2 linked regions of the Tautonia marina genome follow. The protein of the gene in region 1 interacts with the protein of each later gene in a pairwise test. Links are inferred from orthologs where the notes say so. Each region holds a gene or a part of one and is shown on either strand. Other genes may lie near its edges.

Region 1 (15,376 bases):
GACCGTTCACCTCGGCTCCCACGTGGACGGCCCGAACCACTACGGCCGGGGCTCGGCCGGAGTCGATTCCTGGCCGATCGACCGATTCATCGGCACCTGTCAGGTCATCCGCGTGGCGGTTGAGCCGGGAGCGTTGGTCCGCGTCGATCACCTTCGAGGGACCACGATCGACGCCCCCCGCCTCCTCATCGCCACCGACTCGTTCCCCGACCCCGAGCTGTTCCGCGAAGACTTCAACGCCCTCGACCCCGACCTCGTCGCCTGGCTACACGATCTAGGCGTCCGGCTCGTCGGACTCGATACCCCGAGCGTCGATCCCTTCTCGTCGAAGGATCTCCCCGCCCATCACCGGTTCCTCGACCTTGGCATGACGATCCTCGAAGGGCTGGTCCTTGCCGACGTGCCCGAAGGCCGATATGAGCTGATCGCCCTGCCGCTTCGACTCGTCGGGTTCGACGCCAGCCCCGTCCGAGCCATCCTGAGGACCCTTCCCTCATGAGCCCCGCTAGCCCGACCGACTCACTCCTGAGCTTCCGCGACCGCTTCCCGATCCTGGGGACGACGACCTACCTCATCAGCAACTCCCTCGGCGCCGTGCCCAGCGCTGTGGATGAGTGCCTCCACGAGTACTACGCCACCTGGGCCTCCCGAGGGGTCCGAGCCTGGGAGGAAACCTGGTGGGACCTGGCCGCCTCGACCGGCGATCTGGTCGCCCCCCTGATCGGAGCCGGGCCGGGTGAGGTAGTCTTCCAGCCGAGCGTCACGCTGACTCACGCCGTCATCTTTAGCTGCTTCGACTTCCGGGGCTTCCGCCCGCGGATCGTCACCGACGCCATGCACTTCCCCTCTATCCGCTACCTGATCGAGGAGCAGCGGAGCCTCGGGGCCGAGGTCATCGACATCCCGACCGACGACGGCATCACCATCGACACCACCCGCGTCATCGAGGCCATCGACGAGCGGACCGCCTTCGTCAACCTCTCACACGTCCTGTTCAAGAGCTCGTACATCCACGACGTGGCCAGCATCGCCGATCGGGCCAGGCAGGTCGGCGCGATCACGATCATCGACGGCTACCAGTCGGTCGGATCGATCCCGGTCGATGTCCGAGAGCTCGGGGTCGATGTCTATCTCGGAGGCTGCCTCAAGTGGCTCTGCGGGGGTCCGGGGACTGCGTTCCTCTGGGTCCGTCCCGAGATCCGGGAGGACCTCACCCCTCGCCTGACCGGCTGGATGTCGCACGTTCGTCCGTTTGCGTTCGAACCGACGCTCGAGCGCCGGGCCGACGCCTGGCGGTTCCTCAACGGCACCCCAAGCATCCCCGCCCTCTACGCCGCAAGGCCGGGCCTGGAGATCATCCAGGAGGCCGGCATCGAGGCGATCCGCTCCAAGTCGATCCGCCAGACCGACCGCTTGCTCCGGCTGGCCGACGCCCGCGGCTTCCGATCGACGACCCCCCGCGATCCAGGCCGACGCGCGGGGACCGTGGCCCTCGACGTGCCGGAGGGCCTGGCCGTCTCCCGAGCCCTGAAGGCCCGGGAGATCCTCTGCGACTATCGGCCCGGAGCCGGGATCCGCCTCTCCCCTCACTTCTACTCGCGGGATGATGAGCTGGACCTGGCCCTCGATGCCATTGCCGAGATCCTCGACTCCGGCGCCTGGCGGCCGTTCTCCACCACCACCGGCGCCGTGACCTGAGGGGCCAACATATCATGCGATCATCGCGTTCCGCTCGACTGGCGAACCTGTGCGGGGGCCACGGCGAAGTGCGGCCGGCCGAGGGTTGTGGCCGATCGCGCCAGCCCTTCCGTCAACAGGAACGGGGCGGGGCCTCGATGGACCGTCTGTTCTGTCTCGACGAATCCGGCGTTGGCAAAGAGGTCGCGCATCCGGGCCCGAGAGCAGTGATGCACGTTCCCCTCGACCGTCTCCACGCAGACGTCGTAGATGAACCAGCCCCAGGGGGCATCTCGATAGCCGTCAACCAGCATCAACCGGCCCCCCGGCTTGAGGACGCGGTGCATCTCGGTTACGGCCCGCTGCTGGTCGGGATAGTGGTGGAAGCTGTTGGCGCAGGTCACCACGTCGAAGCTTCCGCTGGCGAAGGGCAGGTGCTCGCTGTCCCCCTGGACTGGCATCAAGGCGTCCTGGTGCGAGGCCCAGCGTCTCGCTCCGCCCTGGAGCATCTCGGCGACGAGGTCCATGCCGAAAACCTGGGCATTCGGCAGGGCCTCGAGAATCTTCTCACCGAACTGGCCGGTCCCACACCCAGCATCGAGGACCCGGATCGGCCGGTCGCCGAACCGCTCCCAGATTCTTCGAATCAAGGCCCGGTGCGAGGGGCCAAAAAGCAACCACTGGAGGATGCAGCGGTCGTACGACTCACTCCAGCGGACGAACTCTTCCGTGGCTTGCTGCTTGTCGTAGCCCATTGGGTCGCGTCCTTCGATGACCGTCTCGTGCGGGTTCCTTCCCGAGGGGGGGCCGACGTAGCTTGATCGAGACGCCATTTTTCGACAAGGTGGATTTTCCCCGAACCTCCGACCGATCTCCCCTCGATCGGGAGCTTCTCGCCGTGACCGCGATGCCCATCTACCTCGACAACCACGCCACCACCCGCACCGACCCCCGCGTCGTCGAGGCGATGCTCCCGTATTTCACCGAGCAGTATGGCAACGCCTCCAGCGTGTCTCACCGATTCGGGTGGGAGGCAAGCGACGCGGTGGATCGCGCCCGCGAACAGGTCGCCGCGTTGATCGGGGCCGAGCCGTCCGAGATCGTGTTCACCTCCGGCGCGACCGAGGCCAATAACCTCGCCCTCAAAGGAACCGCCCTCGCCGCCCGAGGGCCAGGGCAGGGGGGGGATCACCTCGTCTGTTCGAGTGTCGAGCACCGCGCCGTCCTCGATCCCCTCCGCCGCCTGGCTCGGGAATCGGGCTGGCACCTGACGATCGTTCCCTCAGACCCTCACGGGCGGATCTCAGTTGAGGCCGTCGAGCAGGCCCTGACTGATCGCACGGTCCTCGTCTCGGTGATGGCCGCGAATAATGAGGTCGGCACCCTCAACCCGATCGGGGCGATCGGGCGTCTCTGTCAGGATCGTGGCATCGTGTTTCATACCGACGCGGCCCAGACGGTCGGCAAGATCCCGATCGATGTGCAGGCCGATGCCATCGACTTGCTGAGCCTGACCGCGCATAAGTTTCACGGTCCAAAGGGGATCGGCGCCCTCTTTGTCCGTCGCCAGGGCCGACGGGCTCGGCTGGCGTCTCTGGTCGATGGCGGTGGGCACGAGCGCGGATTGAGGAGCGGCACCTTGCCGGTTCCCTTGATCGTCGGGCTCGGTCGGGCGGCCGAACTGGCCCGGGAGGAAGGCCCGGCCGATGCCGATCGGATGCGATCGCTTCGTGACCGATTGGACCAGTCCATCCGGACCTTGCTTCACAATCAGGGGGTCGTGCTCAACGGCCATCCCACGGAACGCTTGCCGAACAACCTGAACCTCAGCTTCGAAGGAGTGGAAGGTGAGGCCCTGATGATGAACCTTCGAACCCTCGCCGTCAGCTCGGGAGCGGCCTGTTCCTCGTCCGAACCCGAACCGAGCCACGTCCTTCGGGCAATGGGTCGAGACGAGCGGCTTGGTCGGGCCAGCCTTCGCTTCGGGCTCGGCCGGTTCACCACGTGTGAGGAGGTTGAGCTTGCCTCGACAATCGTCGCGGAAACCGTGACCCGACTGCGTCAATCGACTTGCAACAGCCAGGTCAATCACCCGGATCTTGCGCGGGCCGACTTGTGATTGGCCGACAACTGCGTAGAATGTCTAACGTTGATCGCACCCACCGGCGAAGTACGTTCGCCGTTCCTCCCTCCGTCTTCCAAGAGTCAGGAGCACGAACCCGATGAGTGTCACGCTCACCGAAAAGGCCGCCAGCGAGGTCAAGCGGATCATTGAAGAACAAGGCAACGGTCAGGAACTGGTCCTGCGCGTGGGGGTGCAGGGTGGCGGTTGCAGCGGCTTCTCCTACAGCCTGAACTTTGACTCCGAGACCAGCGAGCGCGATCGCGTGGCCGAGTTCCACGGCGTTCGTCTGGCCATCGAAAAGAAGTTCGACCCGTATCTCGACGGGACCATCATCGATTTCATCGACGACCTCGGCCGTCGCGGGTTTGCCTTCAACAACCCGAACGTGACCAAGAGCTGCGGCTGCGGAAGCTCGTTCCAGGTCTGACCTTGGCTGGCCCTGGGAATTGGTGAGAGCGGATCGCTCGATGCCGCTCGCCGGCCCTTGGAATGAAGGGCCGGCGAGGCTCTCCTCCGGGCCATCGAGCGGGCGATCGCTTACCAGGTCCAGTCGGGGCCGACTTCGGGGTTGACCACGCAGTGGCCCGGCCATCGGCCCTCGTGCAGATCGACGATACATCGCGCCGCCAGCTCGGCCATGTCTGCCATCGATCGTTCGTCCACCCCGGCGATATGAGGGCTGGAGACGACGTTCGGCAGGGCAATGAGTGGATGATCGGCCGAGGTCGGCTCGATGCGGTACACGTCCAGACCGGCCCCCGCCAGGTGTCCGGACGTGAGGGCCTGATACAGGGCCTCCTCATCGACCAGGCCTCCCCGGCTTGTGTTGATCAGGATCGCCCCCGGCTTCATCAGTGCGATTCGACGTTCGTCGATCAGATTTCGGGTCGCGTCGTTCAGAGGGACGTGAAGACTGACCACGTCCGACTCGGCCAGGAGTGCCTCAAAGGAGCGTCGCTCGACTCCCTGCTCCGCCTCAAAAGCGGAGTCGATCACCTCGTCATACGCCAGCACCCGCATCCCGAACGCCCTGGCCCGAGGAACCATCGCCCGGCCGATCCTTCCGAGTCCGACGAGTCCGAGGGTCGTGTTCCGCAAGGGACGAACAATCGTCCGGTCCCACCCTCCTGATCGGATGATCCGGTCGTTGATGGCCACACGTCGAGCAACGCCGAGGAGCAAGGCAAACGCCTGCTCGGCAACGCTCTCATGATTAGTTCCCGGCGTGATGGTCACGACGATCTTTCGGGCCGAAGCCGCTGCCACGTCCACCGCGTCGTAACCCACCCCGGTTCGAGCAATCACGCGGAGTTTGGGGGACGCCTCAATCAGGGTCGCCGAGATTCGCTCTCCTCCAGCGACGATCGCCTCGCAATCCGGCAAGCTGGCAAATAACTGGGATTCGGTCAGGACATCATCACCCTCCGGGTCCAGGGTCTGAAACCCCCCGTTGTGGAGCAGGTTGCGGAAGGGGCCGGGCTGGTGGCGAATGGGGCTGGCACCAATCAGGGCGAGCGGCATGATTCGAGCGTCCGTTGGAGAATCGATCCGGAGAATTCCGACCACGTTTCGGTTCAGATCCTCGTACCGATCCGCATGATAACCGCTTCGGACGGTCGGTGCCCGACTCGTGGCCCGAGTTTTGCCCTGAGTTTCTGGGCATCGACAAGGCAAGAGTGGTAGGATCATGCTGAGGGCAAGGCATCTTAGAGTCGGTCGATCCAACGCCCGATCCTCAGGACCGGAGCGACTCAATCGTGCCAGAACGCGACTTGATCAGCCGACCGGCTCCCGACGTTGGTCGTTTCCTGATCGAGGAACTTGCCGACGCATTCGAGGTCTTGGTTCATGCTCGACCCCGCGCGAGCCGAACTGCTTGAGGTCGATCGATGGCGAACCGGTCTGCCCCGTTCGGATCGAGGCCGACACTACCGAGAATCCTCGACACCACCCCAGGGCGTTCGAGCTTCGCCGAGATGGCGGGGGATGATCGGAATTCCGTTCCTCCACTTGCAGTCACAAGGCAGACCGGCGAATTCTGTGACAAAGTTGGTGGAACGACACCAAGGCCTCAACGCACTCATGTTCGCCTTGGGTGACCCTTTGATGGACTTCTCGGGTAGGACTCGTGGACGATGGGCGTCATGAAGTTTCGATTAACGCCTCCTGATCTGTCCGAGCGACTGCCCGAACTGCGGCGAGGGTATTTCACCGGGCTCGATCGCACCCCAGAGCCGGTCTCGATCGACCTGCGGCCCGGTTTGCTGGTGACTCAGCGAGATGCCCCGGACAGTGGCCGTCTTCATGTGCCGTTCCCGGTCGAGGGGTTCGGGATGCCGTTCGTCAGCACGGCCACCCTGGCGGAACGATCCCGACCCTTTGATCTCACCGTGGAACTGGCCCGAGGGAAACTGTTCGACGTGCGCGGACAGGCCGCTGATTGGCGGCACATGGGGCTGCACCTGCCGAACGAAGTGTCGGCCCCGCTGGCTGAAGCCATCCGAGCCTTCTCCAGAGCAGTGACTTGCGATGACCCGGCACGGGCCGCCTCGTTTGCTCGGGCAAGCCTGGCTGCCTCCTTCCGGGCCGGCGAGCAGCTGACCGCGACCTACACGACTCAGGTCATCCGAAAACGCCTGGAACATGCCGCGAAACTGCCGACGCTGCTCGGGTGTGGCCTGAACGCCGATCCGGTCGGAAGCCCCTGGGCGGAATCGCTCGTCGGCGTGATCAACGCGGCTCGCCTGCGCTGTTCCTGGGCGGAGCTGGCCCCGACCGAAGGCCGGTATCGCTGGGAAGCACTCGATGCTCAAATTGAATGGTGTCAATCCCAGAATTTGATGCCGATGGCCGGGCCGATTCTGGAGTTTCGACCGTCGTCCTTCCCCGACTGGCTATGGCTCTGGGCCGGAGACGTCGAGGCGATCAGCTCGATGGCGATTGATCTCGTTCGCCAGGCGGTCACGCGCTACAAGGGGAAGCTTGGTCACTGGCATCTGGTCGCGCGTCCCGCCTCGGGAGACGTGCTCGGCATGTCCGAGGAGGAGCAAATCCGCCTGGCCGCCCGATGCGTTCAGGTCGCTCATCAGGTCGATCCCGTGACCCCCTTGATCGTGGACTTCGACCAGCCCTGGGCCGAGTGGCTCGGCTCCAGCCCCTTCCGAATCGGCCCCTTACATGTGGCCGATTCACTGTCGAGGGCTGAGATCGGTCTGGCGGGCGTCGGGCTGGAGGTTGCTCCCGGCTTCAGCGCGCCGGGGAGTCACATGCGTGATCTTTTCGAGTTTTCGCGGATGCTCGACCTGTTCGCCCTGCTCAATCAGCCGCTTCATGTCACCATCGCCCTCCCTTCGACCCGAGGTAAAGACCCTCAGTCCTCCGGTGAACTGAAAGTCGAGCGCCGGCAGTGGCCGGGCGCCCCCACTCCGGACTCTCAGCGCGACATGGCCGCCCGGTGGATCGCCCTGGCGGTTGCCAAGCCGTACGTTCGATCCGTGATCTGGACCCACGCCACCGATGCCGCTCCGCACGTCTTCCCTCACGCCGGCCTCTTCGATGCGGAAGGGCAGGCCAAACCCTTGATGGCGTGGCTTCAGGAGTTTCGAGCGTCGTATCTCCTGTGAGGGGGTCGAGTGACCGATCGATCAGAACTTCGTTTGGTTGACCCGATCGGTCCGTCTTCGGTACGATCAACAAGGGTTTGATCAACGGTTGAACGTCACGGCTTCTTCTCCCGAGGACCTTGCCTGATGATGCGTCTCGGCCGGCTCGTCTTGCTGAGCCTCTTCGTGGTCCCCGGTTTGAGTCGAGGCCAGAACGAGGCTGTCGATCGTGACCGTTCCCAAGTCTTCGAGACGTCGGTTCGTCCGATTCTTGAGCAGCACTGCCTGCGATGCCACGGAGCAGACGGGAAGACGCGAGGAGGGCTTGATCTGACCTCGCGTGCCGGATTGCTCAAAGGGGGAGATCTCGGTCCGGCGGTCGATCTGGATTTGCCCGGTGAGAGCCTGCTCATCGAAGCGATCACTTACGCCGGCCTGGAAATGCCCCCGACCGGCAAGCTTGACCCCGACTCCATCGCCATCCTCACCGAATGGGTCAATCAAGGAGCTCAATACAGCGGGGATGATCCCGACACGCCCACCCCTTCAGGCGGGGATGATCCGGAAGGTTTGATTTCGGACGAGGATCGACGCTTCTGGTCCTTTCAAGCCATCCAGCGGCCGGAGGTGCCGGACGTTCGGGACGCTGAGTGGGTTCGCGATCCGATTGATGCGTTTGTCCTGCGCAAGCTCGAGGACGCGGGGCTCTCTCCCGCACCGGAAGCCTCGAAGGCGACCCTCATCCGACGACTCTCGTACGATCTGACCGGCTTACCGCCGACACCGGAAGAGGTCGAAGCGTTTCTGGCCGACGAGTCACCCGACGCGTACGAAGCGCTCGTGGATCGCCTGCTCGATTCTCCGCACTACGGCGAACGGTGGGGGCGACACTGGCTCGATGTCGTGCGGTACGCGGAATCCAACAGCTTCGAGCGCGACAACAACAAGCCGAATGCATGGCGTTATCGCGATTATGTGATCAAGTCTCTGAATGACGACAAGCCGTACAATCGATTCCTTCTTGAACAACTGGCCGGAGACGAACTCGATGACGTCTCGGCCGAGTCGATCATCGCCACCGGATTTTATCGTCTGGGTGCCTGGGATGATGAGCCGACCGACCCACCTCAGGCACGATTTGACGAGCTGGACGATATCCTCAGCACGACCTCGCAGGCGATGCTCGGGCTGACGATCAACTGCGCCCGATGCCACGATCACAAGATCGATCCGATCCCTCAGCGCGACTATTACCGATTCCTCGCCTTCTTCCACAACCTGAAACCTTATTCGTATCGCGAAGATCACATTCTTACGGAGATCGCCTCGGACGAAGAGCGCGAAGCGCACGAACACGCGATCGCCGAGCGCTCACGACGCGAAGCCGCGATCCAGGAGAATCTGTCTCCGATCGAATCGAAACTGCTGGCGACGGTTCCGGAACCGAGACGGTCGAATCTTCGGAACGGCACGTTTGAGGAGCGTCGGCATGTCCTCGACGGCATGGCCGAGCAGGAGCTGTCGGCCGAGGAATTGGACCTGTACCGTGCCCTGATCGGCCAGTGGAAGGCCATTCCACCGGTGCCGCCGTTGCCGATGGCTCTGAGCGCCCGCGAAGACGGCCCCCAGGCGCCGGAAACCGCGGTCCTGATCCGAGGCAGTGCTCACGCTCCGGGCGAGGCGGTGACACCAGGGTTCCCGGAGGTGCTGGGGACTGCGGATCCGACCCTGCCAGCGCCTTCGGCCGGGGCGACCTCGTCGGGTCGTCGACGGGTGCTGGCCGAGTGGATCGCGAGTCCGAACAACCCGTTGACCGCTCGGGTCGCGGTGAACCGGGTCTGGCATTACCACTTCAGCCGAGGAATTGTCCGCTCCCCCAACGACTTCGGCTTTCAGGGCAGTGTGCCGACCCATCCCGCGTTGCTCGATTGGCTGGCCGCCGAATTCATGGAGAATGACTGGCGATTCAAGCCGTTGCACAAACAGATTGTGATGTCGAGTACGTACCGGATGTCGTCGCAGGGGAACCCCAAGGCGCTGGCGATCGATCCGGAAAACGACCTGTTCTGGCGCTTCAACCTGAGACGCCTTTCGGCGGAAGAATTCCGGGACGCCATGCTCGCCGTGACGGGCACTCTGAACCCAAAGATGGGCGGTCCGAGTTTTTACCCGGAAATTCAGAAAGCGTATCTGGCGGGTCAGTCGCGCCCGGGAGCAGGATGGGGGCAGTCGTCGGAAGCAGAGCAAGCTCGAAGAAGTGTTTACATCTACGTGAAACGGTCACTCGTAACTCCGATTCTCGCCAGCTTCGACGCGGCCGATACCGATTTTTCCTGCCCGGTTCGCTTTGCGACGACCCAGCCGACCCAGGCATTGAGCACCTTGAACGGCCCGTTGCTGCACGAGCAGGCCAGTGCGCTCAGTGCCCGGGTTCGTTCGGAGATCGGCGGCGATCTGCCCGGGCGAATCCGCCGAGTCCTTCACCTGGTCACCTCGCGGACCCCTTCGGCCGAGGAAATCAACCGAGGGATCGCTCTGGTCGAGGAATTCCAGGACGAGCATGGTGTCGAGGATGATCAGGCCTTCCACCTGTTCTGTCTGCTGGCACTGAACTTAAACGAATTTCTTTATATCGATTGATGATTCTCGGAACGAAGGCGACCCGTAAGCCCCCCGAGTCCATGGAGACGTGTGTGATGAGCAACCCGAATCGATCGAGGGGTTCCTTCTGCGGACGAACTCGCCGTGAGTTCGTCTGGCAAACGGGTCTTGGCTTCACCTCGTTGGGGTTGGTGGATCTCCTGTCTCGGGACGGATTCTTCTCGAAGTCGGCTCAGGCGGACGCCGGATCGACCGGCTCGTACGTCAACCCGATGGCGCCCAAGACCCCGCACTTCACTCCGAAGGCCAAGTCTGTCATTTTCCTGTTCATGTATGGTGGACCGAGTCATATTGACACCTTCGATTACAAGCCTGATCTGTTCCGGCTCGATGGCAAGACGATTGCCGTCAAGACGAAGGGAAGGGCCGGTTCTCGGAATGAAGGGCGCATTGTCGGGCCGAAGTGGAACTTTCAACGGTACGGCGAGTCGGGCCAGTGGGTCAGCGACCTGTTTCCGCACCTCGCCGGATGCGTGGACGACTTGGCGTTCATCAAGTCGATGACGGCCGATAGCCCGTTGCATGGCTCGGCGATGCTCCAGATGAACTCCGGGAAAATCTTGAGCGGCAGTCCGTGCCTGGGAAGCTGGGTGACGTATGGTCTCGGCTCCGAGAACGAGAATCTTCCTGGGTTCGTAGTCATGCTCGACCCGGTGGGAGGTCCGATCTCGGGGGCAAAAAACTGGTCGAGCGGCTACATGCCCTCGACGTATCAAGGAACGATCCTACGATCACAGGGCGATCCGATCGTCGATCTCAGTCGGCCCGACGGCATGACCGACGCCGTTCAGCGGCGCCTGATCGACACCTTGAACGAGTACAACTCGGATCATCTCGCTGCCCGGTCGGATCAGTCGGACCTGGCCGCCCGGATCTCCAGTTTTGAGCTGGCGTACAAGATGCAGATGGCCGCTCCCGAGGCGACTGAGATTCAGGGAGAGACGGAAGAAACGCAGCGGCTTTATGGGATCGACGACCCAAAGACCGAGAATTTCGGCCGCCGTTGCCTCCTGGCGCGTCGGCTGGTCGAACGTGGTGTACGTTTTGTTCAAATTTATGCGGGAGGGGCTCACAACGACGATAACTGGGATGCCCATACCGACATCGAGGCCAATCACAACTTCCATTGCGGACGCACCGACAAGCCGATCGCCGGCCTGCTCACCGACCTCAAGCGTCGGGGACTCCTCGATGAAACCTTGATCGTCTGGGGAGGCGAGTTCGGCCGCCAGCCAACGGCCGAATACGAGAAGGGCACCGGTCGAGATCACAATTCCTACGGCTTTACCATGTGGATGGCCGGCGGCGGAGTGAAAGGAGGGACCTCGGTCGGAGAGACCGACGACCTTGGCGCCGCTGCAGTGAGCGATCGTTTTCATGTGAAGCATTTGCATGCGACAATCTTGACTCAGCTCGGACTGGATCCCGACCGCCTGAACTTCTTCTATGGCGGACTTGATCAGACACTCGTGGGAGTGGAAGGGGCCGATCCGATTCGACAAATCATCTAATTCTTGAAATCCACGTCTGACGACAATCAGTCCTCTATGGCCCGATCGCGTCGTCGGAAGCCGGAGCCTGGCCTGTTGATGGCGAGGATCGGTCCCCGTTGTCTGACCCGTCAATCTGACGTGAGAAGACCTGGCTCGGTCCTCGCGACCTGATCGTCGTCGTGTTCCGAACTCAGAATGGCTTCCTCAAGAGGCTGTGTCCCGGTGAGTTTCTGTCCCAGCCTCGGCCTGTCCGATCGTCTGCAATTGGTTGAGTGCCTGCTGTTCTCAATCGCCGGAACAGGCTAGGATCGTTTCTTCGGTGTGAGATTCACGTCGTCTTTCTCGTCCGATCGGTCACGTCTGCAGCGAGGCCCCTTTGATGGCCACCGGCCTGAGCGAACACAAGGTCAAGGTTCTCCTGATCGATGATCAACCCTTGATTGGTGAAGCCGTGAAGCGGATGCTCGCCAACGAGCAGGACATTGAGTTTCAGTATTGCAAGGATCCGTCGCAGGCGATGGAGACGGCCGAGGCATTTCAACCGACCGTAATCCTTCAGGACCTCGTTTTGCCCGACGTGGACGGGCTTGATCTCGTGAAACTCTACCGGAGTCGCGAGGCAACCCGGGACGTTCCAGTGATCGTGCTTTCAACCCGGGAAGAACCGCAGACCAAGGCGGATGCCTTTGCCTTTGGTGCGAACGACTATATCGTCAAGCTCCCGGATCGGCTCGAACTGCTTGCTCGGATCCGACACCACTCAAAGGGCTACATCAACCAACTTCAACGCGATGAAGCCTATCGGGCGCTGGTTGCCAGCCAGGAAGCACTCGCACATGACGTGGCCGAGGCGGCCCGGTACGTCCAGTCCTTGCTCCCAGCCCCGATCGATCAGGGGGCCATTCAAGCAGACTGGCGGTTTATTCCCTCGGCACAACTAGGGGGAGACACCTTCGGATATCACCAGCTTGATGACGATCACTTCGCCGTTTATTTGATTGATGTGGTGGGTCATGGGGTCGGAGCGGCGCTGCTTTCCGTTTCAGTGTTGAACGCCATTCGGTCGCAGTCGCTTCCCGGCACCGATTTTAAGGACCCCGGGCAGGTTCTGACTGCCCTGAACGAGCGGTTCGAGATGTCTCGCCAGGCGGACAAGTATTTCACGGCCTGGTACGGTGTGTACCATCTGCCGACCGGAGTCATCCGCTACACCGGAGGCGGTCATCCCCCCGCGCTCCTGGTTTCGGACGCTTCGGGAGAAACGATCATGCTTGAGGCAACCGGACCGATGGTGGGAGCGTTCGACGGACTCGAATTTGAGACGAAGGAGTATGCACTCCAGGGGCCGGCGACGGTGTTCGTTTACAGTGATGGAGTTTTTGAGGTCCAGCGAACGGATCAAACGATGTGGCCGTTTAGCGAGTTCGTTTCCTATCTGGGCCAGCAGTCAAGGGCCGAGGGCTCTGCGATGGACGCGCTGATTGAGTACCTTGGTTCTCTGTCGGGCAAACCGGGGTTCGAGGACGATTTCTCGATTGTCCAGATCCGCCTCATGCCCGGTCCGCGGGGGGATGCCTCCTGATCCGCCGTCCTTTGGGAGTTTCATAAGGTAAACTGAAGAGAGTCTCGGTCGCGGCATCTCGTGGCGATCGGGTTGTCCGGATTCGGTTGACTCCTCGGATTGATGGGCATTTGCGACCATGTCCTCTGCTTCGAATCCACCCCAGGCGTCAACTCCCACACCGGCGGCTCCTCGCACTGAAGGGACACTTCTGCAGTTTGTGGGATTCCGGCTCGACCGTTCCGACTACGCGGTTGCAATTCGCCGGGTGCAAGAAATTATCCTGATGCCGGCGATCACGCGGCTGCCGCAGACCCCGGCGGATGTCGAAGGGCTGATGAATCTGCGTGGGACCGTTCTGCCGGTGATCAATCTCCGGACCAAATTTGGCGTGCCCCCGAAGCCGTTCGACGAGCAGACCCGCGTGGTGGTCGTCAATGTTCAATCGCGAACGGTTGGATTGATCGTCGATTCCGTCTCTCAGGTCATGCGGGTCGGTGAGGACCAGCTTCAGCCCCCCCCGCCAGGGATCGCGTCGGTGGCCTCTTCCGCCATCTCGGGGCTGTTCCGAGATGGCGATCATCTCGTCATCGCGCTCGATGTTGACCGCCTGCTCGGTCATCTCGATCTCGAATCGGACGGAACTTGAGATTCGGGGACTGCCCCCGAATCTCCGATCGCATTTGATTGGTGACGGATCCAAAGAACGGGGCAGGAGGCCAGGTTCTTCTTCCCAGCGACCCCTCCTGAGCACGATTCATGAGTCACGATCAGCGCGATCCCGAACCGATGGACGTCCCTTCTCCGACGGCGGAGGAGGCACCGTCGAGTCGTTCCTCGAAGCGATCATCAAGCTCTCGAACCCGAAACCGAACGGCTCGCCCCACCTCCGAGTTGGAGCCGATGGCCTTGGCAGAAGATGCGTTCGATCGGCTCGAAGAATCGAAGGCCGATACGAGAGCCATGATTGAGGCTTTCGCAGGTCTTGTCCGAGCGAACTCGACCAACGACATTCTGCGCGAAGTGCTTTCGGCGATCCAGGCGACCTATGGCTGGGAGATCGCGTGCGCTCGGAGACCGGATCCCTCGACCAACACGCTCGTATTCGGACTCGATTCGGGAACAGGCAATGTTCTCTTGCGCCGATTGGCTCAGGAACGAGTGATTCGTGCCAACGAAGGGGTTTCGGGAATTGCCTGGCAGCGCGGCGAGTCGGTGTCGATTGAGGACTTGCTTGCAGACCATCCGTCGATGAAGGATCGGATCGCGAAAGAGGCTGGACTCAGGGGAATGATCGCGCTGCCGATCCGAAGCAGCGGCGAGGTGATCTCCGTGCTCGAGTTCGGCTCGACCCGTCCGATCGAGATCACCGAACTTCGGATGGATGCACTCACGGCCATCGCTCAGACGGCCTCGAACAAGATCAGCCACCTGAACCAGTCGCGCGAGATGAACCGCTTGGCCCAGATGGTTGCCAACGCACCGCTGAACATGATGTTTGCGGATAGCGATCTCCGAATTCGCTATTTGAACCCGAAGTCCATCGAAACCCTGACCCGTCTTCAAGCGTCGTTTAGCGTGCCGGTTGAGAAGATGATTGGCCAATCGCTCGACGTGTTCCATAAGAATCCTGAGCATCAGCGCACCTTGCTCTCGGACCCTGCGAACCTGCCGTATCACGGCACGATGCACCTTGGATCGGAACTGATCGATCTGGTTGCATCTGCGATCGTTGACGAGACGGGTGAGTACCTTGGTCCCATGCTGACCTGGGAAATTGTCACGGGGAAGCATCTCCAAGCGGTTCGAGAAACGGAGATGCTGGCCGACTCGAACGCGGTGAACTTCCTGTTGATGCGGTTAGGCAAGGCAAATACGCCGGAGGAAGTGATCAGGATCGCACTGGAAACCGTCCGAGAAGCGTTCGGATGGCTTTACGGTTCGTTCTGGAAACTGGACACTGAGGAGCGATCGCTCGTATTCGCGTATGAATCAGGAGAAATGCCAGACGAGTTCAAGCGGGCGACGAAAGCCTCTCGCTACGTCGAAGGACAGGGCCTGAGTGGTCGTTGCTGGCAGCAGCACGACCTTGTGTTCGTCCCCGAATTGTCAGAACTCTCGGGATGTCCCCGAGCCGGCGTGGCGCGCCGGTGCGAGGTTTCGTCGGCCCTGGCCATCCCGATTCAGCTGAACGGCTCGTTTCTCGGCGCCATGGATTTTCTCACGAGAGAAACAATTGATCCATCCGAAAATCGAC
Region 2 (15,506 bases), on another replicon or contig:
CGGCATGGTAGCGACCGAACGCACCGGGGCTCACCTCACTGAGCAGCGGATAATGAACCAACTGAACCAGCCAGATCAGCCCCGTCATGAACAGGGTCGAGCCGAGGCAAACCAGGAGCAGCAGCACAGGCATTCACATTCCTCAGAGGGCTCAGCGACCACTTCAGTCGACGCAATTCAGGGCAGGGCATGTCCAGACTGTCGGATGACCAGGCGATGACAATACGTTTCGTTCCGAGAGACACTAGTACGCGGTGATGCTCCGCATGCCTTGAATTCAAAAAAGATTTTACGGCGAATCCGAGGTCTCAACAAGCAACGCCGACGGCACCCGGCTAGACGGCCGGAGGGCCCAGAGACTACGATCCGAACGTCCTGTAACGTCGTGGTCCCCGTTGGTTGACCACTTCCGGATGCGAGAGCTCAGGGAGAGGAGTGCTGAGATGCCCCGTCGTTCGAATGCTCGAGACCTGCAATCCATGCTGGTCAGACTCATTCGACGCGATCCTCGCTGGTTGATCGCTCTCCTGGTCCTTGCGGGGATCGTGTTCCTGCTCGACTCGTTTCAGCGCAATCCCAGAACCCAGGCGCCCGTTCCTCCAGCTTCGACAGAAGGCTATTTGTTCTGTTCCTGGAACGTCGAGAACCTCTTTGACGATGTGGATGATCCCAAGAATCAAGACCCCCTGGACTCCTGGTTCGCGAGCGATCCGAAAGCGCTCGAACACAAGCACAACTTGCTCGCCGATTCACTCCTTTTGATGAATGATGGCCGAGGACCTGACATCCTCGCGCTGGTGGAAGTCGAGAACCGTCGCGCGGTGGAATTGCTTCGCCAGGCGATCAATCGTCGCCTCCCAACCGAATGGCAGTACACCGGGATTGCCCACCAGGACAACATTTCAGGACGGCGCATCGAGCCGGCCATCCTGACGCGGCTTCCTCTCGACCCGAGCGGCACGCGAACCTTCCCCGCCGGGCGTCGCCTTCTTGGGGCCAGAATCACGATCGACGACCAACCACTGGAGATCCTGGTCGGACACTGGACGAGCCGTCTCACCGATCAAGATGGCGCGAAACGCCTCTCGTATGCTCAGGAAATGTATGCGACGTATCAGGAGATCGAAAAGATATCCGAGAAAAATGCGGATGTGCTAATTTGCGGCGATTTTAATGATGAGCCGGATGATGAATCGCTTCGGCTCGGACTTCGGGCGACTGGCGATGTTTCCTCGGTGGTCGCTGGGGCTGGGCTCGATCAACCTCGGTTGCTGAATCTCCTCGCCGGTCGAGATCCGGAATCGTTCGGAACCTATCGATATCGGAACCGCTGGCAGATTCTGGATCATCTTATCGTCTCCCCCGGCCTCCTTGAAGGAGAGGGGTGGACTGTTGCGGTGGAGACCCTGCAAACGATCAACGGGCCATCGCTCCAGGATGGTCGCGGGGGGCCATTGCGATTCGGGGATCAGAATAACCCCAACCCGCGAGGACCCTCCGATCATTTTGCCGTGTGTGTTCGCTTGCTGCCTCCTGAACCGGAAGCGCCGGAGGGGAGCCAGGAGTTGGCGATGACTCCTTGAGCGCGTGGTTCAGCACTCCTGAGATCCCCTCGTGTTCAGAACGGCCTTATTCCGCCTGATCCATCAGGACCGGACGCCCAGGAGAGGAATCGGGCCGACGAGCCTGTTCAATGATCTGTCGAAAATGCCCCTGCGTTTCTTGCGGCACCTGAGGGTGTGACGAGATCACCTCCTCGGCCCAGTTCGGATACGTTTCCACCAGGCGGCCCATCAAAGAGACAAACCATCCCGCTTCCTGAATCTGATCCACGAGCAAGCGTTCGATCAAGGGACGAAAGGTCTTGGCAACGGCACGCCAGCCCTTCGAATCCACTTTGACAAACGCTTCGACCTCGTGCTGAATCCAAGGGCTTCCACTCGCTTCCTTGTAATAGTTTGTATGCACAATCAGGACGATGCGCCCTTCGAGATGCGCCGGCCCGCGAGGGCTGCGGTATTCCAGGTTGCACAGTAACGCGTGCATTTGTGGAGATCGCAGCACGAAACTCCAGGTTGCCGTCGTCCCGTTCCCGTCAGTCCCCTGGTACAACCCGGGCGCAATCTGCATGAGGCGGGCGGGACTGGTGCTCAGGTCCTGCCAGAGCGCCAGCGTCAGCGCCGGCTCGTTCAGGAGACTCAGATACAGTTGCGGATTGCAAGGAAACGTTTCCGGCTGCCCCTTGTGGTGGAAGCTGTGTTCCGTGATCACCTCGGCGACCTCGGCCCGAGCTTCAGGAGCGACCTGATGCAGCGGGAGAACCTCCATCGGGTCGATCCGACGATTCCCCAGCAGCCCCGATGACCCTGGACCCGCGCCCGCGGTCGCGACCACCGCCGCGGCTACGACTACGGCCGACAGCGTCCTGCCCGGCACTCGCCTTATCATGGATCTCACCCCCGATCGAGACTCCCTGCGTCGTCAGAACGCCGATCGTCCCGATCTCTCGCATCCCTGCTCAATCCTCGTCGGCCAGCCGTGGTCCGGCCTTCCTCTTGACTCCTTTGATCGGCCCCCTCATTGCCTGAAAATGACAAGAAAAGACCCGACCCGAGAATTTCTGCCCACTTTGGTAATTCTGGAAGTTTGGGTAATTTTGCCTCGGTCAACCTGATCTTGTCGGACTGGTCCGGTTCGTTAGGATGACCGTCGCCCTCGGTGAGAGGGAGTACGGATCAGGTCGAACATCGAGCCGGCTGACGCAGGGAGGCGACCATGCCGCTGGGACGTGGGGCACAGATGGGGCTGGGGTTCGTGGGCGTCGCGGGATTACTGACTGCGGCCGGACTGGCCATGACGATGGCACCTTCGGGCGCTCCGGTGGCCGATCCCGACCAATCGGTCACGTCGGAGACGTCTTCAACTCCCGAGAATCCGCCGGCGCAGCCACTGACGGCGCGGGCCGGTTTGCTCGCGCAGGGTGATGTCGAGTCGTTGGTTCAGGCGAATCATGCCTTACGAGCGACCTCGGAGTCAGACCAGGGCGAATCGGACTCGGCGGAACCGTTGACCGAAGACCAACTGAACGCCTGGCTCGACGACCTGGCGGGTCTGGGGTCGGGCTTCCGTCGGTTTGGGCCGGTTGATCGCAGCCGGGTGATGGAACTGGTCGGTGTCGGGCTCGATCGGATGACCGTCAGCCCGGTTCCCGATCGCTGGATCGAAGCGTTGACCCCCTCGGCGGAGCTGTTGACGGTGGGTCTTGCCGACGCCTCTCCGGCCGTCAGGGCAGGGGCCGCCGAGGTGCTTGGGCGGGTCTGGGCCTGGCAGCCGGGCGCACCGATCTGGCCCGATGCCGAGCGAACCGTCGCCACCTGGAAAAACCGCCTGCACACCCCCTTGGTCGCCTTGCTCGACGACCCGGAACCAGGCGTTCGGCTGGCCACGGTCATTGCCCTGGGCAAGCTGCCGATCGACGCCATGGCCGAACCGGCGGTGGCTCGGATCGCCGACGACGTTCCGGCCGTTCGAATGCAGGTCCTCACCAGTTTTGCTCACCGGCGCGACGTGTTGACCGATGACGCGGTCCTGCCGCTCCTGTTCGATCCCGAGTCTCCGGTCGCACTGGCGGCTCAATTTGTCCTCAAGGCCCGAGGGCTGGACGATGATCTGATCGGCCTGGCCAAGTTGCTCTATCACCCCCGGGCGGATTTGAGGGCATCTGCCATCTCTCAGATTGAACGTCGAGACGACATCGACCCGATTGTCTGGCTCGACCGTCTCTCTCGTGATGAGGATGAAACGGTCCGATCGAAGGCGATGGAAGCGCTGAGCCGACTCGCATCGCCCGATGCCCGTCGTCGCGTCGCGGAGATGGCGGCCTCAGACCCCTCCCCAACGATCCGAGACGCCGCCCGTCGCGTGCTTGACGACCTGACGGCCGACCTGCCGCCGCTTCCCGGTGCACCGGATCTTTATCCCCGAGCCAACTGATCCTCGTGTGACGACCGAATGCCCTTCCAGGTCGCTCCGGAACGCCCCGCCTTCGCCCGCGGGGCGTTCGATTGCGCGCAAAGGTCGTTGGGTGGTTCGGTCGGGCGAGCCTGACGCCAGGATTACGGGGCTGTTGCGGTGGCGGCCGGCAGGTGACGACTGTTGGGGTACTCCTGCTGGAGGCGTTCGACGACACTCGCAGCGCGATCGTCTCGATCGAGAATCCGCCAGAGCTGAGCGATGGCGGCGAGAGACCGGGCATGCTCGTCGGCCAGGCTCGGGTAAAGGATGTCCGTGTTCAGGTAGGCGAACAGGGCGTCTCGGGGTTTCCCGGCCGCTCGAAGGCAATCGCCGAGGGTATTGTAGGCCGGGGCCAGGGTCGAGGCGTCTTCCGGATCAGCCTCGTCGATCACCGAGCGGACTACCTGTTCCGCTTCGTCAAAGCGGCTGAGACCGGCCAGGGCCTCGGCCCGAGCCAGATCGGCTCGAATCCGGGCGGGGCTACCCTCGGGCAATCGGCCGACCAGGGTCTCGAGTTCCTGAAGCGCCTGTTCCGACTGCCCTCGCTTGACCATCACCTGTGACCTCAGGACCGCCGCTCGGTCGCTGGCCCAGGAAAGTTTGGCCAGATCCTGAAGCGCCCGGTCTGCGGCGTCGTAGTTCTGGGCGTCCAGTTGCAGGGTCGAGAGCAATTCCAGGGCCGGGCCATAATGTCGGCTGCTGGACAGCTCCGTGGTGATTTTCGTGAGGGCGTCGATCGCTGCGTCTCGCTTCGACGGATCGACTTGAGCGCGTCGGGCCAGGGCCGAGGCGCTTCGGAATCGGGCGTCTTGCGCGAGGAGTGGGTTCTTCACCTCGCCGGCGGCTTGCTGGTACAGCTCGGCGGCCTGTTCCAGGTCACCACTGTTTTCCCTCACCCTGGCCTGCGTGAAGGTCGCGCCGGGGGCGTCGTAGGTGATCTCGTCGATCTGGTCGAGCGGAACATCTCGCCCCGCGATTCGCACCAGTTCCGGAGTTTCCCGCTCCACGTTTCCGCGAATCCGGCCTCCGGGAGCGGTGATGGTCGAGCCGGGCACAAGCACCACGTCGTCGGCCATCGAGGCACTTGCCAGGGCCAGGACGAGCAGCAAGGCCCAGGGAGATCGATGAGAGTTCATGCGTCGTGATGTCCTCGGGTCGAGAGTTCGGTTCCGGAGCGCGAGCTCATCCGCCGGCTCGGCGGAGAAGCTGCTCATAGTTTTGCTTGATCTCGGGAGAACCGAGCGTGTTCGACAGGGCCATGACACTCTTAAGCGTTCTCCGGGCCGCATCCTTGCTCCCCTTGTTGAACTGGCAGAGTGCGACGTGGTACCAGCATTCGTAATATTCCGAGGGGCGGGGGCGAGCGCCTTCAAGCCGCTTAGCAAGGTCTTGCCAGTGCCGGATGGCGACATTCCAGTAGCCCGGCTCGACCGCGGCCCAGTCTTCGAGAACCTGGCATTGTTCCATCAGAAAATCGAGCGCCTTGGGATGCTCGGCCACCAGTTTCGCCGAGACGGACCAGGCATCGTTGAACTGCCCGGCCTGCCGATGGGCTCCCGAGAGCTTCAACCGGGTGCGGAGCAGGCGATCACTGTCCGGGAACTCCTCGATGACCCGACGGAAGATCTCGATCGCCCGATCGGGACGCTCAAGGGTGAGCATTTGCTCGCCCGCCCACTGAAGCGATTCGTACGACTGGTTCGATTGCCGTTCGATCAGGGCTTCGAGAAACTGCTCGAAGGTCTTCCGGCTGGCTTCAAGCCTGGCGCGGTCTCCGGCCTGGCGTTGGGCTTCCATCTCCGTTTCGAGCAACCGGCCGAGCGAGAAAAACAGTTGGGTCAAGCGTTCGCCCGACTCCACCGCTTCAAGCAATCTCATATCCTCAATGGCCGCTTCGGTCTGGCCGTCGGCGATGTGGGCTTGAAGCTGGAGCTTCATCAAGCGGAGATAGAGTTCCTCCGTCCGTCCGCTCATCGAGGAGGCTGAGCCAAGCACTTCGGTGTGAGGGCCGATGACCTTCAGGGATTCGCCGGGACGACCTTCGATCAGATGAATCTCGGCCAGATCGGCCGCATTGCTCAGCCGGTCCGGATCGGTTGGCGCGACCCGAGCCTCGATGCGAGCGTCGTAGGTTTCCTGCAGCAGGGCGAGGGCCTTCTCCGCCTCGGCGGTCGCCTCGGGAGATTCGGTCCCTTCGGGGGCCTGCTTCCGCAATTCGAGGCTGCGTTTCCAGTGGGCGGAGGCGGCCTTGGCCTTGGCGTCGAGAATTCGCCCCGAGGTCTTCACCGACAGGTAGGCGTCGATCGCCTCAGGGTATCGACCCTGGCCCAGCGCGATGTCTCCCTGAAGAATGCGAGCGACATCGGCCTGCGACGAGTCGGGCCAGGTGGCAATGGTATAGTCGGCCAACTCTTGAAGACGTCGGAGGTCTTGCTCCTGCCCGCGTCCCTTGAGTGTTTCGTACGCCTGGGCCAGGGCTCCCATACCCAGTTCGGTGGCTGCCAGCGACGAATCCCAGGAAGGATAGCGCCTGGCCAGGAAATTGGCCAGCACCGCCGCCTCGTGATAGCGACCGGCAGAGTAAAGATTGAAGGCAAGCAGGTAGCGGGCCTCGTTTGCCCGGCTCGAATCTCGGGAAGGGTTTACCTTCGTCAGGGCGGCGCGGAGCAGGGCGATGGCATTCTCCCACGAGCGAAGGCCCATCTCCTCTCGGGCTCGGGTCATGGCCTGATCGAAGCTCAGGCCGGCAAGTGTGCGCGCATCGATCGGGCCGCTGGGCCGATACTTCGTCAAGAGCTCCACGGCGTCGGCCTTGTACGGCGACGCATAGGCGACCACCTGGCTCAGTTGTCCGATGAGATCGCGGACCAGCTCATCCTTCCGGGCCACGGCCGCAGTGTAATTGTCTTCCAGCTGGGCGTCGATGTTGCGAGCCAGCTCCAGTTGCACGCCGAGGCGCTCGTACGAGCCGGTATCCCCCCGACTGGCCGTCAACCATTCCCGAGCGAGTCGCTCGGCCAGCGGGAACTCGCCTCGCTTACGGGTGGCGATCACCTTGAAGAAAGCAACCTGACGTTGCAACTCCCGGAGGCGGGGATCTTCATGGGTCAGGAGTTCGTTATAAATGCCCATTGCCGCCCCGAGGTCCCCTTTTTCCTCAAGGCTCTTTCCCTGCCACATCCGGGCGGCGAACCCGGCCATCCAGGTTCGGTACGAGTCGTAGATGGTTTTGAACGAAGTGATGGCCTCATCGAGCAAGCGGTTGCGATCGTCTGACCCTTCGGGATAGGTTTGTGCTTCGTCGTAATCGATCAAGGCACGTTTCAGGATCGCGTCGATCAGGCGGCGCTGGGCCTCGTCTCGGGCCGCTCGTCTGGGGTCGGACTCGTCGAGAAAGGCGACCGGAAAAGCCTGGTAGGCTTGTTCCAGGTCGCTTCGGGCGGCGTCGAAGGAGCGTCGGGCCTCGGCGAAGGCGGCTCGGGCGGCTGCAAGTTTCGCCTCGCGGTCGGTAGGGTCCTCGCTCTCGTCGGCTTTCAGGACGGCGGTCTGGCCTCGTTGGTACAGCACCTGAGCAAGCTGAACCTTGGCTTCCACCGCGAGTTCGTGGCTGGGATGGTTCTTGAGGAAGGCGTCGAACGCGGCCCGGCCCTGGTCGAGCAGCAGGTCGCGCCGTTCCAGTTCCAGGGCGACCTCGGCTTCTCGGAGCTTGTTGCGCCCTTCCTCGAACGCCAGGATCGGTTTCAGCTCGTCCGGGGTTGCGGGATCGGCTCGAAGCGAGGCGATGTACTCGTCGGCCAGGTCGAAATACCCACGCTCGCGCAAGCCTTCGAGAAATCGGAGCGACCGGCTCGAAGGAGCATCGACCGCTTGTTCCTGACGAGCCTCGGCGATGGAGCAAACGCAGGATGCCAGCACCAGCACCGCCGCGATCAGAACCGCGGCGCGACGAAATCGAACCATCGAGAGGGTCTCCCGGGCCGGGGCCGTTGGCAATTCGACGGGAAAACGGACTGGCCGCCGCGTGGTGATCAAGGGAGCTTGCCTGCATCAAACTTTACGACGCGTTCGAGCGGGTCGTCAACCCGCCGGACCAGTCTTCGAGACGTTCGCTCGGGCATCAATCGCCCGGTGCAAGGCCCGAAGCGCGAGCAGGCCGCACTTCCGCCGGGCTGGGGTCAACGGAATGCCGATCCATTCGATCATCCGGTCTGCACCCAGCGCCCGGGCATCTTCGAGACGCTGGCCTTCAATCTGCTCGGCGAGGATCGAGGCCGCAGCCTGACTAATCACGCAGCCGCGCCCCTGGAACCGGGCAAGGGCAATCCGCTCCGGGTCCTCGGTATCGAGCGCGACCTCGAAGTGGATCTGATCCCCGCAGAGCGGGTTATCCAGATCGGCGTCGAGGTCCACCACGTCGAGGCGTCCTCGGTACGGCGAGCTGTCGTAATGGTCGAGCAGTTCTTCGCGGTAAAACGAGTCTTCCATGCGGGGTCGGTCCTCTCTCTGCTGTCGCGTGGGGGGGAGGGGAGATGAGGTCAACCGCTCCGGCGGGACCGTCGATCGCGGAACAGTTCGATCGCGTGGCGGATCGCCTCGGCCAATCGATCAAAGTCTTCGGTAGTGTTGTAGAAATAGGCACTGGCTCGGGCGCTGGCCATCAACCCGTATCGCTGGTGAAGCGGCATCGCGCAGTGCTGGCCGGCTCGAATGGCCACTCCTTCGCGGTCGAGCAACTGGGCCAGGTCGTGCGGGTGAACCGATTCGATGTCCATGCTCAGAATCCCCCCCTTGTGGTCCGGACTCGGGCCGAGAATCCGAACCCCGGGGATGTCTTCCATCAATCGGTGGGCGTGGTCCATCAACTGACGTTCATGAGCAATCAGGGCCTTTGCATCAAACTGTGAAAGGTACTCAACCGCCGCGCCCATGCCGATCGCCTGCGCGATCGGTGGAGTCCCCGGCTCGAACTTGTAGGGCAGGTCGTTCCACTCGGCTCCTTCCCGGGTCACTCGGGTGACCATGCTGCCGCCTCCCCAGGCCGGGGGCATCGCTTCGAGAAGTTCGCGACGCCCGTACAGGACCCCCACACCGGTCGGCCCGCACATCTTGTGGCCGGAGAAGGCGAGAAAATCGATTCCGAGCTTGCCCACGTCGATCGCATGATGCGCGACCCCCTGCGCACCATCGACGACCACGATCGCCCCCCGATCGTGCGCCATGGCGATGACCTCGTCCAGAGGCGTGACCGTCCCCAGCACGTTCGACATGGCCGTGATCGCCACGATCCGCGTCCGATCCGACAGTTGCCGCTCCACGGCTTCGTCTTCCAGACGCCCGTCGTCGGTAATCTCGGCGAAGCGAAGGATCAGGCCCTTTTCCTTCGCCAGCATTTGCCAGGGAATCAGGTTCGAATGATGCTCCAGATCGGTCAGAACGATCTCATCCCCTTCCCGGAGGAAGGTCCGGCCCCACGATTGCGCGACGAGGTTGATGGCGTCGGTGGTGCCTCGGGTCCAGATGATCTCCTCAACCTCGGCCGCACCAACGAATCGGGCCACCGTCTCCCGAGCCGCTTCATACGCCTCGGTCGCCCGTTCGCTCAGGGCGTGGATGCCGCGATGGACATTCGCCGGATACTCCGAGTCGTAGGCTTGCACCGCTCGGATGACGCTCCAGGGTTTCAGGGTCGTCGCCGCGTTATCCAGGTAGGTCAAACGAACACCCGGACGGATTTCCTGGTGCAGTCCCGGGAAATCGGCCTTCAGGTCATCGTGCCGAGGCAAAGGAGAATCAACGGTCGCCATCATGCTCCGGTGGGCTGGCTTCAAGAGAGGGCCGGGCGATATGCTTTCCATCATACGAGATTCGAGGCGATCTTGCTCGGTCTTCCCCCGATCGTTCTCGACCAAAACAATGGGGTTTCGCCCGTCGTCTCGATCCCCGGGAGTTTGCTTCGTGTCCCGATATTTCAAGTACAAAGCCGCCGATGCCCTGCTCTCCGATGCCAAGGCAATGGGGCTCGACATCCGACTCAGTGAGGAACTCACTCCCCTGGCCCAACCCCTGACCATCGGCGGCCGGACGATCGGCAATCGCCTGGCCATTCATCCCATGGAAGGCTGTGACGGGGATCTCGACGGCAACCCCGGGGAACTGACCCTCCGGCGCTACCGACGGTTCGGCGACGGCGGGGCAAAGCTGATCTGGGGAGAGGCCGCCGCCGTCGTCCCTGAAGGCCGGGCCAACACCCGGCAACTCGTCTGCGATGAAGCCCGAGCCGACGGCCTCGCCCGCCTGCTCGATCAATGCCGCCAGTCGCACCGCGAGGCCTGGGGAGACGATTCCGACCTGCTCGTCGGACTGCAACTGACCCACTCGGGCCGTTACAGCGTCCCTCGGCCGTTCCTCGCCCAGCATGATCCCTGGCTCGACCCGCGCACCATCATCGACCGCTCGACGAAACGCTTGGCCGACGCCGACACCCCGCTCCTCTCCGACGACGACCTCGACCGCCTTCAAGATCGTTACGTCGAGGCCGCCGAGGTCGCCGCGCGGGTCGGCTTCGACTTCATCGACCTGAAGCAGTGCCACCGCTACCTGCTCTGCGAACTCCTCTCAAGCCACACGCGCCCCGGCAAGTATGGCGGATCGTTCGAGAACCGAACCCGCTTCATCCGGGAGGTCGTGGCTCGCATTCGCGATCGCCTGCCGGCCTTGATGGTCGCCACCCGGATGAACGTCTACGACGGCATCCCCTGGCGCACCGGGGCCGATCAGGCCGGAGAGCCGGAGCAGGTTTCCTACCCGCTCCGGTCTTCCTGGGGAACCGATCCGCAAGACCACACGCGCCCTGATCTCGACGAGCCGATCCGCCTGATCGGCATGCTCCGAGACCTCGGCGTGGCGATGGTCAACGTCACGATGGGCAACCCGTACGGCAGCCCCCACATCATCCGGCCCTTCGAGTACCCGCCGCCGGATGGCTACGAGACGCCCGAACACCCCTTGATCGGTGTCGATCGGCACTTCCGCGTGACGGAGCAAATCCAGCGGGCCTTCCCCGACCTGCCGATCCTCGGGTCGGGCTATTCCTGGCTCCAGGCGTTCATCTTCCAGGCCGGGGCCGCCAACGTCCGGGACGGTCGCGTGTCGATCGTCGGCGTAGGCCGGGCGTCGCTCTCGCATCCCGACTTCGCCCGCTACGTCCTCGAAGGCCGCCCGCTCGATCGCAAACGCATTTGCCGGACGTTCAGCTATTGCACCGCCCTGATGCGATCGAAGCACAACGACCTGGGCCAGTTCGCCACCGGCTGCCCTCCCTTCGACAAGGAGGTCTACGACCCCATCTGGAAAGAGGCGCAGCAGACAGCCCCGTCGACTTGAGGTTCACGTTGGCCCCGTCGGACCCTTCCGAGTTCGGGATTACTCCTCGTCGTCGTTCTCGGGTCGACTCGCGGAGCGGTGCCGCATCGACCGCCAGAGGTGCTTCCCCTGCGTGCCGATGGACGAGAAAAGCCGACGGGCCTTCGATCGGCTCGACTGCCGATGCAGGTGACGAAGCAAGGCGATTCGCTCGGCATCGGGAAGCCGTCGGGCGATCGCCGGCAAGACCGTCTCGGCCACCGCGCCGGGGGACTGATCCCCCAGCTCGACGGCGATCACGCGGTTGATCCCCTCCGGCAGTTCGGCTTTCAACGCGGCAATGGCCTCGTCCCTGGCGATGGGCTTGAGGGTGGTCCCCACGCTTGCCCCTTCGGCAGCACCCGACCCCCGGAAGTCGGACACATCGCGGAAGCGATTGAACCCGGTCACGACGACCAACGCGGGCGGGCGATCGAGGTGTGGCTGTTCTCGGTACGCTTCGATCCACTCTCGGCAGAAATTCAGGTCATCGCTCAGGTCGCCCCGTGAAGCATCGGCGACCAGAATGAGGAAATCTCCCCCCTCGGCCGCGGCCACGGCATCCTTGCGGCTACTGCGCTCCCGAGCCGTATCCGGCCCCGGCATGGCCCGATACCCAGGGATTTCCAGGAACGTCACCGATTCGAGCCGATCGGCCAGGCCTGGCTCTCGGCCGGCCTGGATCAGCTTCGCCTTGACTCCCGAGAGGTCATCATCCCCAATCGACTTCTCCAGGGCGGCGATCAGAAGCGACTTGCCCGCGCCCCGACCGCCGGCAACCGCGATGACCGGGGTCGGCCCCTCGTCGTGCGTCGCGTCGGCCTTGGCATGCACCCGGCGGGTCAGGCGTCGGTAATGTTCCGATCCAATCGCCAGGCGACCGCTGTAGAGTTCGACCAGATGCAAGCCAAGCCGGTTGACATACGCCCGAAAGAACCACCGCATCAACGACCGCTGCATGTTTCGCCAGGCGGGCTGAGCGATCAGTTTTTGCGTTCCGAGCCGGGCGACTCCCGCCACGGGAGCGAACAGCGGAAGCAGATACGTGTAAATCTCATTGGCCCGGTTGACAAGATTGGCCGCGTCGATCGCTTGCTTCCAGTGCCCAGGGGTGACGATGTCACCGCCGGGAATTTGCCGACAGAGCCGGTTCAGGTCCTCGGCGGCCAGCTCCAGGGCCGTCAGGAGTTCGACCACCGAGACGTTATCCATCGGGTCGCGAGCGCCCGGGTGGTAGTGCCGGGCCAGGGCGACGGCCAGCTCTCGTCCGGTGTTGATATAAATGTCACCCACCGTCAACGCCTCGATCGCCGCCTCGTCGGCCCGCTTGCACATTCCTTGCACGATCTGCCAGGCTTCCCGATCTCGAGGGCTGAACGTCTGGGGAGCATCCCAGTCGAGCGGGGGCAAAAGCGGGTTCGACGACCTCGTCCAGCGATCCGCCAGATAGGCGAACAGCGCGTACGAACCAATCCAACTCAGCGCCACCGCCGTCACCCAGAGCCAGCCGTGCTCCAAGAGCCAGAGGGAACCAATGACGACGTAGATGCCGAACGGCACCACGATCAGGGCGATCAGCACCCAGGCCCGCCAGTTTCGGAGCACGTCGAGACCCCCCGTGATTGCGCGATCGCTCAGGACTCTCCGAGCGAGCCGCGGCGCCGGAACTCACCCGGTTCATCAGACCATCGGACGCAAAATCAAACCCCTATCGTCGGCCCGGTTCCTTCGATTTTCAAGTCGATCGCCGACGGCCCCGTAGTCCCTGGTCGGCCTGATCGCTATAACGGCGACAGAACGGGCCGGTCTCGACGGGAGATTGCCCTGCAATCGCGGAAGCCGATGCAACAAGAGGTGTGCTTCAATGACAGCCCGATGGTTCCGATCGCAGTGGTCGTTAGGATGGATCGTCTCGCTCGCCCTGGGGTTGAGCGGATGTGGTGGTGGGGGAGAAGCCGGGATCGACGAGGAGATCGACTTCGGCGAATCCGCTCCAGAGGTTGCCAGCCCGTCTGAGCTGGAAGCCGAGGCCGGCTCCGAGCCGGTGGTTGAGGAGGAAATCGTCGAGGAGGAAATCAGCAACGAGGAGGCGCCCGTCGCCATCACCCCTCCCCTCGACGCTCCCGCTCCGGAGTCGGAAACCCCGTGATTCGAGGGGCTCGACCCGAAGTCTCGGACCCTGAGAATCGGCCCCCGGCCTCCGATCAGGAGGCCCGGAGGGTCGCGTTGAATCGAGTCCGACAGGCGTCGATGATCTCTCGGATCGACGCCTCGACCTCCTCGCCGGTCAAGGTGCGATCAGCGCTCCGGAAGGTCAGGCCGAAGTGAAGACTATGGCAGCCTTCGGGAATCCCGGCCCCTTCGAAGGTGTCGAGAAATTCGACCGATTCCAGAAGCGAGCCCCCGGCATTGCGTGCAACCTCGGCGAGCGAGGCCCAGGGAAGGGCCTTCTCGACCACCAGTGACAGGTCTCGCGTGACCCCCGGGTACATCGGGACCGGGTGATAGGGCGGCACCAGGTCGGCGCGATCGATCAGGGCATCAAGCCCCAGTTCGGCCGCGGCGCAAGGGCCTCTCAGGCCGAATCGGCGCGCGGCCTCGGCGTCAATCTCTCCGGCGTAGCCGAGGTGCATGTCCCCGAGCAGCAACTCGGCCGAACGGCCCTCGGCCATCGGGAAGGGGGAGGCCGGTCGGCAGACAAGCTGATCCGCCAGATGAAGCCGATCGAGCAGGGCTTCCACAATCCCCTTGATCGCGAAGAAATCCGAGCCGGCAATCAGCGCCACCCGAGGCGATTCATCGGGCAACGGACGCTCGACCCGGGGCAGGTAGACGTGGGCCACCTCGAACAGCCGGGCGTCGGCGTTGCCGTGCGACTGGTTGTACGACCGGGCGGCGAGCAGGCTCGGAACGAGGCTCTGGCGCAGGGCGCTGTTCTTGCGGAAGTCGGCGTGCTCGGCCCGGATTGGCGGCTCGACCGGCAGGGGATCGAGCGGCGCGACGAGTTCATCGGACACGAGACTAAAGCAGACCGCCTCGTCGAATCCAAGGCCGGTCAGGGCGTCTCGCACGGCCCGTTCGATCCGCTCGCGACGACCGAGGCTGGAGGCGGCAAGCGGAACCGGTTGATCCTCGGGGATATGCTCATACCCATAGACACGAGCCGCTTCCTCGATCAGGTCGATCTCCCGTTCCAGATCGCTCCGCCAGGTCGGTGGGCGGAAGGTGGCCGCGTGCTCGTCATGCCAGATCCGTTCCAGGCCGAGCGAGTCAAAAATGGCCTCAACCCGAACCCTGGGAATTTCGATCCCCAGCACCCGCTCGATCTGTGAAAACCTCAGCATGATTGCCGGCCGCTCGGGAGCAGGCTCGGAAGCCAGGTCGATCACCCCTTCGTGCAGGGTGCCGCCGGCAAGTTCCAGAATCAACTGAGCGCACCGCCGGCTGGCCCAGTCGGTTCGTTCGGGGTCCATCGCTCGCTCAAACCGGTAGCTCGACGGACTCATCAAACCGAGCCCTCGGGATGTCCGACGAACCGAAAGCGCATCGAACTGGGCCGCCTCGATCAGGATGTCGGTCGTCTGGTCCCCGATCTCCGTCTCCAGGCCGCCCATCACCCCGGCCAGCCCGACCGGACGCTGAGCGTCGGCAATGACAAGCATCTCAGGAGTCAGTTCATACGTCTTTCCGTTGATGGCAACGAGCTGCTCACCGCGACGGGCCTTGCGGACGACCAGACGGTGTTCGGCCAGGGTCTTCAGGTCGTACGCATGCAGGGGTTGGCCGCATTCGAACATCACATAGTTAGTGATGTCGACAATGTTATTGATGCAGCGGACGCCCAGCGTTTCCAGCCGTTTTCTCATCCACCAGGGGCTCGGGCCGACCTTCGCTCCGGTGACGATCCGAGCCGTGAAGCGTGGGCAAAGGCCCGGCTCCTCGATCGACACGGAGGTGAGGTCGGTCACGGACGAACCGGATGCCGGGGGATTCGCCTGCGGTTCCCGAAAGGTTCGACCGCCGAACACCGCGGCAATCTCTCGGGCCACGCCGAGATGCCCGAGGCAATCGGAGCGGTTGCTCGTGACTTC

Evidence for each region.
Region 2: the proteins of GA615_RS06530 (region 1) and GA615_RS03775 interact in binary tests that used the Escherichia coli proteins (3 or more experiments, as listed by UniProt). The link is inferred for Tautonia marina from one-to-one orthologs.

The regions. Positions count from the first base shown.
Region 1 is NZ_WEZF01000004.1:100,300-115,675, reverse strand. Bases 1,908-4,690 are described here. They hold GA615_RS06530 (cysteine desulfurase family protein), read left to right. Parts: upstream 1,908-2,584; coding sequence 2,585-3,796; downstream 3,797-4,690. Other genes in these bases: GA615_RS06520 (phosphoglycerate dehydrogenase), read right to left, coding at 4,340-4,690; GA615_RS06525 (HesB/IscA family protein), read left to right, coding at 3,900-4,229; GA615_RS06535 (class I SAM-dependent methyltransferase), read right to left, coding at 1,908-2,432. Also shown: GA615_RS06545 (cyclase family protein), read left to right, coding at 1-499; GA615_RS06540 (aminotransferase class V-fold PLP-dependent enzyme), read left to right, coding at 496-1,698; more of GA615_RS06535, read right to left, coding at 1,719-1,907; more of GA615_RS06520, read right to left, coding at 4,691-5,323; GA615_RS06515 (endo-1,4-beta-xylanase), read left to right, coding at 5,947-7,425; GA615_RS06510 (PSD1 and planctomycete cytochrome C domain-containing protein), read left to right, coding at 7,552-10,044; GA615_RS06505 (DUF1501 domain-containing protein), read left to right, coding at 10,101-11,576; GA615_RS28570 (fused response regulator/phosphatase), read left to right, coding at 11,938-13,140; GA615_RS06495 (chemotaxis protein CheW), read left to right, coding at 13,259-13,768; GA615_RS06490 (methyl-accepting chemotaxis protein), read left to right, coding at 14,023-15,376. UniProt on the Escherichia coli protein: Master enzyme that delivers sulfur to a number of partners involved in Fe-S cluster assembly, tRNA modification or cofactor biosynthesis. Catalyzes the removal of elemental sulfur from cysteine to produce alanine.
Region 2 is NZ_WEZF01000002.1:295,516-311,021, reverse strand. What follows is about bases 6,796-9,708. They hold GA615_RS03775 (iron-sulfur cluster assembly scaffold protein), read right to left. Parts: upstream 8,500-9,708; coding sequence 8,092-8,499; downstream 6,796-8,091. Other genes in these bases: GA615_RS03770 (aminotransferase class V-fold PLP-dependent enzyme), read right to left, coding at 8,550-9,708; GA615_RS03780 (tetratricopeptide repeat protein), read right to left, coding at 6,796-7,974. Also shown: GA615_RS03805 (hypothetical protein), read right to left, coding at 1-133; GA615_RS03800 (endonuclease/exonuclease/phosphatase family protein), read left to right, coding at 444-1,583; GA615_RS03795 (hypothetical protein), read right to left, coding at 1,630-2,328; GA615_RS03790 (HEAT repeat domain-containing protein), read left to right, coding at 2,776-3,993; GA615_RS03785 (tetratricopeptide repeat protein), read right to left, coding at 4,116-5,150; more of GA615_RS03780, read right to left, coding at 5,197-6,795; more of GA615_RS03770, read right to left, coding at 9,709-9,818; GA615_RS03765 (oxidoreductase), read left to right, coding at 9,970-11,397; GA615_RS03760 (GTPase domain-containing protein), read right to left, coding at 11,437-13,020; GA615_RS03755 (hypothetical protein), read left to right, coding at 13,280-13,564; pheT (phenylalanine--tRNA ligase subunit beta), read right to left, coding at 13,620-15,506. UniProt on the Escherichia coli protein: A scaffold on which IscS assembles Fe-S clusters. Exists as 2 interconverting forms, a structured (S) and disordered (D) form. The D-state is the preferred substrate for IscS.